One region of the Delftia tsuruhatensis genome, then DNA from elsewhere that is predicted to be linked to it. Evidence: riboswitches for the same ligand, from Rfam matches in the RefSeq annotation. Region 1 holds a riboswitch; the other holds the start of a gene.
What was found. A riboswitch is a leader RNA that binds a small molecule or an ion and turns the genes downstream of it on or off. The one in region 1 is predicted to bind cobalamin.
Positions count from the first base shown of each region.

Region 1 (4,205 bases):
CCACCACGCGGTCCAGCAGCCCCAGCGAGGCCACCAGCTCGGTGTTGGAGGAAAAGATGGAGACGATGCGCCGTGGCGGCGTGGCGATCTCCACGCGCCGGCCCAGCGCATCGTGCAGCACCACGGGCGCACCCTGCGCCCAGGCGCCGGACAGCCCGCCGGCCAGGGCCGCCGCAGCACCCTGGCGCAGCCATTGCCGGCGTGTGGAGCAGGATCGCCTCATGCCATGCCTCAGAACTCGGCCTGGAGGCCGACGACCAGTTCACGGCCCGCCATCGACGTTCCGCAGCCGCCATTCTGGTAGGCCGGATTGGCGATGCAGGGCTTGCGGTCCAGCGCGATGAAGATCGGATGGCGGTTGATGTCGAACAGGTTGTTCACGGCCGCGAACAGCTTGACGCCCGGCGTCACGCGGTAGTCGGCGCGCAGGTTCCAGACCGTGAAGGCGCCCTTGCGGTGGATGAATGTGCTGCCGGGCTCGCCCTGGGGGATGAGCAGCGCCTCTTCGGTGTCATACCACATGGGTCCGCGCAGCAGCGTGGCCAACTGCAGGCTCCAGTCGCCCTGCAGGCGCCCGCTGCCGCGCCCGTAGCGCAGGCCGGCCGAGGCCTCGTAGCGGTACATGCGCTGCACCTTGTCGGTGTTGGCCGAGGCCGCCGCGCCCTTGTCGCGCATGCTGAAGTGGTAGTAGCCGCCGGCCCAGGCCTTGAGCTGGTGGCCGGTCAGGTCCAGCGCCCGTGCCAAGTCCACATCGGCCTGCAGCTCCAGGCCGCGCGCCACGATGTCGGCCGCGTTGTTGGCGTAGTCCGAAGTATTGGTCGCGGCCCCGCGCGAGACCGTGATGATGCGGTCGCTGATGGTGTTCTGGAACAGGGCCGTGTCCACGCGCCAGCCGGGCTGCTGCAGCGTGGCGCCGACCTCGACCTGGCGGCTGCTCTCGGGCTTGAGGTTGGGGTTGCCGAAGGTGCGGCCGCCGCCGACGGCGGTGAAGTCGGAGGCCAGCTCGGTGGCCGTGGGCGCGCGAAAGCCTGTGGAGGCGGCGGCGCGCAGCGTCAGCTGCTGCGTGGCCTTCCAGGTGGCGCCGGCCGACCAGGTGTGGTTGTCGTAGTCGCGCGTGCTGCGCTGGGCCAGGGCCAGGTGGGGCGTCTCGTCGAAGCGCGTCGTGCCCCAGGTCTTGCGCAGGCCGGCGCGCAGGGTCAGGCGGTCGTCGAACAGCGTCTGCGCGTCCTCCAGGTACAGCGCATGCACCTGCTCGGTCTGGTTGTTGTCGTAGGGCGCGACCTGTCCGGAAGGGCCGCCCGGCATGGCCACGCGGAAACGGTCCGAACGCAGCCTGCTGCGCTCCCAGTCGAAGCCCATGAGCAGGTCGTTGGTCTGGCTCAGGCGCAGCCGGGGCTGGAAACGCAGGCCCGTGGCATCGAGCTGGCGGTGGTTGTAGTCGCGCGCGGTGCCGGGCACGGCGCTGTTGCCCGAGCGGATCACGGGCGAGGCCCAGTTGAACTCGTCGATGTCGGCCAAGCTGTACAGATGGGCCAGCCAGCTCAGGCGCTGGCCGGGCAGCGCACCCTCGTAGGTCAGGTCCAGCGAGCGGTTGCTGCGGTTGTCGCGGCTGTAGGTGTTGGCGCCCGATCCGCGAAAGCCCGCGTTGTAGATGCCGTCGGTGCGCAGCTTGAGTTCCACGCGGTGCAGCTCGTGCAGCTGCCAGCCCAGGGCGCCGCTGGCGCCGCGCCGCTTCCAGCCGGTGTTGTCCATGCGCGTGCCGCCGTCGCCCGATTCGTAGTCGCCGCGCCCGCCTGCGCTGACGCCGACGTACCAGTCGAAGCGCTCGTTGGCGCCGGCCGTCTGCGCATCGGTGCGCCACTGGTCCCACGACCCGGCCGAGACCTGGGCGCGCGTGCCGGGCGCCGTCGCCCCGGATTTCATGATGATGTTGACCACGCCGCCCATGGCCTGGCTGCCATAGATCACCGAGGACGGGCCGCGCACGATCTCGATGCGCTCCACGTCCGAGGGGCTGAGCTTGGACAGGTTGGCCGTGCCCGCGCGCCGGCCGTTGACCAGCACCAGCACCTGGCTGCGGAAGTCGCGCCCCTGGCCGTCGGTGGAGGCGCCGCGCAGGTTCATCGAGGTCTGGGCCGCCGTCCATTCGCTGAGAAAGCCCACGGCGTTCTCGGCCAGCAGGTCGGTGACCGAGCGCGCGCTGGAGCGCTCGATGGCCTCGCGGTCTATGGTCTGCGTGGTGCCCGCGATGCGGCTGCGGACCTCGGGGCGTGCCGTGGCCGTGACGAAGACGGCGTCCAGTGCGTCATCGGCGGACTGCGCCGGCTGAGCGGCGCCGGCCGCCGCCATGCAGCAGGCCAGAGACGCCGCGACCGCGAGTGGCCGCAGGGGGGAAAGAAGGGAAAGAAGGCCGGAAGGACCAGCAGCCCGGGAAGCGAAGCGCATGCGTTGAACCCAACTGCCCCGCTCACCCGCGGGGCCTATCGTCTGAACCTCGCCGGGCAGCGCGCACGCCGGAGCCGGCCACCGCAGCGCAGGCTGGAGGGGCCGGACCGGACAGGCGCACTCCCGCGGCGTCCGAAAGCCATGCCGAAGGCCGGTATCCGGGCTTGCGGAATGCCTGGGGTGCACAGGGCACCGTCGGGCAGGCCTCCCCGCCTTCCCATGTCCCTGGAGACACAGTGGCTTGCAGCGCGTGGAGCGCCGGCGTGGGGAGCTTGATTTCCGCTGACCGTTGCGGGGGCAGCGCAGGCATTGCGAGCGGCCACCGTGGATGGCATCGCGCACCTGCTTCCCGTTGAACCCCTGGCCGTTGAACGGCATGGGGCACCCTCGGCAGCGGCGCGCCGCAGCGCCCCCGGGGGCCGCCTGCGATGCGCCAGCGGCGGATTATCGCTGATGCGCCCCGTCCCAGAAGGCGGGGACCCGGGCCAGGGCACGCAGGGCGCGGCGCCCGGCACGGGCACTGGAGGCCAGATGCGCCTGCAGATAGCCCGCGGCGAACCAGGCACGCGGATCGCGGGCGGCCTCGTCCCGGAAAAGGTCCGACGCCACGGCGATGTCGTTGTGCAGGCCCAGCGCGTCCTGGGCCGGCGCCAGCGCCTGCGCGAAGCGCCGCCCCTTGCCGGCGGGCCACAGCCCCGGCGCACACTCCCGCGCGAACTCCGACAGATAGCGCAGGCGCTTGAGCCGCTTGCGCACGCGGTGCTGTTCTTCCAGCGGCAGGCCGTCGAAGCGGCATCCATCGCGCAGCACCTGGCGATGCAGGCGCCGCAGCCGCCGCGACAGGTACCTGCGCGTGCCGGACGCGGACAGGGCCGCAAAACCGCCACGCCCCTTGCCATCGGGCGCCAGCGCCAGCGCCTGGATCTCGGCCAGCGCCCGCACGAAGCCCGGCTCGCGCACCGCGGCGGCCGCCTCCTCGCGCGGTGCCTCGGGTGGCGCCCATTCGCACAAGGGGGCACCGGCCGCCTGCAGCAGGGGCTGCGCCACATCGGCCAGGGTCGCTGCGTCACGCAACGTACCCAGGCATGCAAAGGCCCGGGCCAGGGGCGCATCCCATTCACCACGGATGGCGGGTGCCAGCCCCGCGCATTCGCGCAGCACGGTGCGCAGCCGCCTCAGGCCCACGCGCAGCTGGTGTATCGGTTCGGCCTCGCCGCCCCCGGCGGCCACGGCATGTGCATGGGTGTGCACCTGCGCCAGCGCGCTGGCCAGTGCCGCGCGCACAAAGCCGGCCGCGTCAGGTCGGGATCGGTCTGGCAATGAGGTGTTGGCGGGCATGGTGCAAGGGACAGAGGATGCCGATGGCGATGATTGTGGTCCGCGGCGCTGACAGGGGTCAATCCAGTCCTTCCCCGCTCAGGCGGTGCAGCGCGGGCCGCGCAATGCGCACATAGTCGGCCGAGTCCAGCACGATGGAGCGGTCCAGCCGTCCCGCGTTGAAGGCGATCTCGCCAAAGCGTTCGACCAGGTCCGGATCCACCACCAGGCGGATGGCAGGGGTGAGGGAGAAAGGCGGCACGGCGCCCATGACGCAGCCGGTGGCGGCCTGGGCCTGCTCGGGCGTGGCCAGCGTGGCCTTGCGCACGCCCACGGCCTGGGCCAGCCGCTTGAAGTCCAGCTTGCGGTCGCCGGGCAGCACGGCCAGGTAGAGCTGCGCATCGGCCGCGTCGCGGCTCTTGCACAGCATGGCCTTGGCGCCC
Region 1 is NZ_LR813084.1:940,371-944,575, reverse strand. It holds gene L1Z78_RS04335 (ABC transporter substrate-binding protein) at 1-223, opposite strand, end outside; gene L1Z78_RS04330 (TonB-dependent receptor) at 232-2,349, opposite strand; cobalamin riboswitch at 2,581-2,834, opposite strand; gene L1Z78_RS04325 (CHAD domain-containing protein) at 2,890-3,783, opposite strand; gene L1Z78_RS04320 (YbaK/prolyl-tRNA synthetase associated domain-containing protein) at 3,842-4,205, opposite strand, start outside.

Region 2 (4,205 bases), 2.3 Mb from region 1:
GCACAAGGGCTCCATCGCGCCCCTGTTCGTCATACAGCGCCGGCAGCCCGGCGCAGGACAGCAGCAGATGGTGCAGCAGTGGCGTGACCACCAGCGCCTCGCAGTGCACACCCGGGCGGGGCGCGGCAGCCGGTTCGATGTACAGGCTGCGCGTGCTCACGCCCTGCATGCGCACGCTGTGCGGCTTGCCGGCCGGAATCCACACGCCGCTGTAAGGCGGAATGGTCCAGGCGCCGTCGTCGGTGGCCACCTCCATCAGCCCGCTCATGCCATAGAGAAACTGGGCGCGCCGGTGGCTGTGCGTGGGCAGCAGCGTGCCGGGCGTGTAGTCGGTGCCGATGGCCAGCACATCGCGTGCGACGGCGTCCACGGAAGGCAGCGGGATGTTGAGCATGGGAATGTACGGAAAGCAGCCAGCAGGTTTTGGCAGGAATTCGAGGATTATTGACCTATCCGCGAAAGCATGCCAAAACGCAGCATCCTAAGGTTCAGTCCTTGATCTTTTTTTCAAAGGACTGCTCGTGTTCCATCTCCTGCTGCTGGCTTTCGGTGTGCTTGCCGGCGTGACCACCGTGCTCTTCGGCTTTGGCGGCGGCTTCGTGGCCGTTCCGCTGCTTTATGCGCTGCTGACCTCCATCCACGGCGCGGACTCTGCGGTTGGCCAGGCTGCCATGCACATTGCCGTGGCCACCTCCACCTGCGTGATGATTTTTGGTGCCTCCATGGCCACGCTGCGCCAGCACCGCGCGGGCGCCCTGCCCTGGGACCAGGTGCGGCCACTGGCCGGCTACATCGCGGTCGGCGCCGTGGCGGGCGCCGCCGTCGCCACCTGGCTCAACGGCGACTGGGTGCGCTGGGCTTTCATTGCCTACCTGGCGCTGACCATTGCCGATGCGCTGCTGCGCCCGGGCTTCGTGCATGGCACCACCACTCGCTTGCAGCCCATGGGCCGCAGGCCAGCCGCCATTGCAGGTCTGGCGATTGGCGCGATTGCGGCCTTCCTGGGCGTGGGCGGCAGCGTGATGACCGTGCCGCTGATGCGCCGGCGCGGCGCCAGCATGGCGGCCGCCACGGCCATGGCCAGCCCGCTGTCCCTGCCCATGGCCGTGGCGGGCACCGCGGCCTACATGCTGGCATCGCGCCACGCAGCGCCGGGGCCTTGGCATGCGGGCTATGTGGACCTGCGGGCCTTCGCGGTGCTGACGGCCGGCTCCTGGTGCGGCATCCGGCTGGCCGCGCCGCTCATCGGCCGCATTCCCGATGCCCTGCATGCCAAGGCCTATCTGGCGTTGCTGGGCCTGGTGCTGCTGGTCATGGTCCTGGCCTGAGTCAGCCTTCTTCTTCGAAGATCGCCTCGATCCGGGTCTCGAAGACCCGGGCGATGGCGAAGGCCAGCGGCAGGCTGGGGTCGTAGCGTCCCGTCTCTATCGCATTGACGGTCTGGCGCGATACACCCAGCAGGTCCGCCAGCGCCGCCTGGCTCCAGCCGCGCTCGGCGCGCAGTGCGCGGATTCTGTTTTTCATGGCGAAGGCAGTGGCCCGGGCATGGGGCTGCGGTTCATCGGCTGCGCAGCCAGTGGACCACCGAAGCCGCCACCCACAGCCCCCCCATCAAGGGCCACACCATGAACATGCTGAGCTTGGGAAAACCAGCTATTTCCAGGAATCCGTAGGTGAAGGTAATGCCCGCTGTACCTGCCGCTGCAATCGCCAGCTGTTCCAGCATGGACTTGCGCAGGAACTCGTCGGTATCGCGCACCAGCCGCACGATGGCCCGCACGGCCAGCGCAAACGCCAGCATGGGGCTGAGCAGCAGCGCCGTGCGCACGGCTCCCGCCTCCATGTCTGCACTCAGCACAAGCGCCCCGACGAGCAGCGCCATGTACAGCAGCAGCGCAAATCCCAGTTCCTTCTGATAGCGGCGGTTGGTGGCAAGGGTTCGATTCATGGATGGATCTCGGCATGTGTAAAGGATGCTTGACATTGTGCGATGCCCACCAAGGACATGTCAAGCAAGCTTTACACTCCTGCCGGACGCCCCGCCGTACAATCGCCGCCGTTGGTGCCAGCAGCCCCAGGGGCTGCGGTTAAACGGGAAACATGGGGCGGCCAGATCAAACCGCCCGCATGTACTGCCCCCGCAACAGTGAGTGAAACGCCGCGTGCATGGCACCGGCCCCCGCCAAACCCGTGCCACTGGGCGTACAGCCCGGGAAGGCCTTGGCGAGTGCGTCACCAGTCTGGATACCGGCCAACAGGCGGCCGGCCGCGCATGCAGCGCAGCCGGTCTTTTTGGTTTCCGTGCCGGCGGGGTCGCTGGCGCGCAACTGGTCCGCATCCATGCACACCCTCGCCTTCGCGCGCGCCCACGGCGCCGCCCTTCGCTCGCCCCCGGCTTTCTGCGCACAGCGCACCCTGTCTGCCCTGGCCCTGGCCTCGCTGCTGGCCTGCCAGGCCCAGGCGCAAACCCAGTCCTCGCAGCTGGACACCGTGGTCGTCACCGCCTCGCGCAGCGAGCAGTCGCTGCGCACCGTCACGGCCGACATGACCGTGATCGACGCAGAGACCATTGCCCGCAGCGGCGCCACCGGCGTGGCCGACCTGCTGGTGCAGGTGCCGGGCGTGCAGATCAACCGCAATGGCGGGCCGGGCCAGGTCACATCGGTCTACCTGCGCGGCACCAGCAACCAGCACACGGCCGTGTTCGTCGACGGCGTTCGCTACAGCTCGCAGGAACTGCAGGGCGGCGCGGTCTGGTCCACCCTGCCGCTGGCGCAGATCGAGCGCATCGAGGTGCTGCGCGGCCCGGCCGCCGCCATCTATGGCTCCGACGCCATGGGCGGCGTGATCCAGATCTTCACCAAGCGGCCTACCGACGGCCAGCCCCGTGCCTATGCCGAGGCCGGCATCGGCAACCAGGGCACCAGCAAGCTCGCCACGGGCTTCCAGGGCGCGGCCAGCGGCTTCACCTACGGGCTGAATCTGGCGGACGAGCGCAGCGACGGCTTCGACGTCTACCCCGGCAACACCTTCTCGCCCAACCCCGACAAGGATGGCTACAGCAACACCTCGCTGGGCCTGAACGCGGGCTACAAAGCAGGCATCCACCAGATCGACGCCAGCCTGCTGTACAGCCGCCTGCGCACGCACTACGACCAGAGCCCGCCGCCTTTCGACGACTACGACGTGGTCAAGAACACCACCGGCAGCCTGCGCTGGCAGGCCGGCTGGAACGCCCTCTACAAGAGCGTGGTCCAGATCTCCCATACCGACAGCCAAAGCGACCGCCACACCCAGTCGCCCGAAAGCGCCAAGGGCCGCTCCACCAACTACCTGCTGCAGAACCTGTTCACGCTGGGCAAGCACCGTTTCAACGTGGACCTGGAACGCCGTGAAGACAGGCTCGACACCGACTACGCCTGGACCCAGAACACCGACAGCCGGCGCGTGCAGAACTCCCTGTCGGCCGGCTGGCGCCTGACCGAGGGCCGCCACCAGTTCGACGCCAACCTGCGCCACGACCAGGTGCGCGACCAGCAGAGCAAGACCACGGGCGGCCTGGGCTATGGCCTGCAGATCGACGAGCGCTGGCGCTGGGTGGCATCGGCCGGTACGGCCTTCAGAACCCCCACGCTGTACGAGCGCTTCACCGGCCAGGCGGCGGCCGACCTCAAGCCCGAAAGCAGCACCAACGTGGAAACCGGCCTGCACTATGCGGCCGGTGCCAACCGCCTCTCGGCCGTGGTCTACCGCAACAAGTTCAAGAACCTGATCACCTACGACTGGAACAGCGCCCTTCCCTGCAACTGCTACCGCAACTGGCAGAGCGTGGAGATCACCGGCCTGACGGTGTCTGGCGGCACGCGCCTGGGCAGCGCCAACCTGGGCGCCTCGCTGGACTTCATGAACCCCGAGAACCTGGAGACCGGCAAGCTGCTGCCCTACCGCTCCAAGCGCATGCTCAAGCTCAATGCCGACACCCAGGCGGCCGGCTGGACGCTGGGCGGCGAGGCCCAGCTCTACAGCGGCCGCTATGCAGACGAGGCCAACACCCTGCGGCTCGGCGGCTATGGCGTGGTCAATCTGTACGCACAGCGCCAGCTGACGCGGCAGTGGACGCTGCTGGCCCGCGTCAACAACATCGCCGACCGCGCCTACGCACCCGCACGCGGCTACGCGAACGCGGGCCGCACGGTGTTTGTCAG
Region 2 is NZ_LR813084.1:3,196,803-3,201,007, forward strand. It holds gene L1Z78_RS14470 (AraC family transcriptional regulator) at 1-394, opposite strand, end outside; gene L1Z78_RS14475 (sulfite exporter TauE/SafE family protein) at 522-1,328, shown strand; gene L1Z78_RS14480 (helix-turn-helix transcriptional regulator) at 1,330-1,524, opposite strand; gene L1Z78_RS14485 (hypothetical protein) at 1,559-1,948, opposite strand; cobalamin riboswitch at 2,044-2,271, shown strand; gene L1Z78_RS14490 (TonB-dependent receptor domain-containing protein) at 2,341-4,205, shown strand, end outside.
Region 2: linked by a shared signal. The riboswitch ahead of L1Z78_RS14490 (TonB-dependent receptor domain-containing protein) and the one ahead of L1Z78_RS04330 (TonB-dependent receptor) in region 1 are both predicted to bind cobalamin.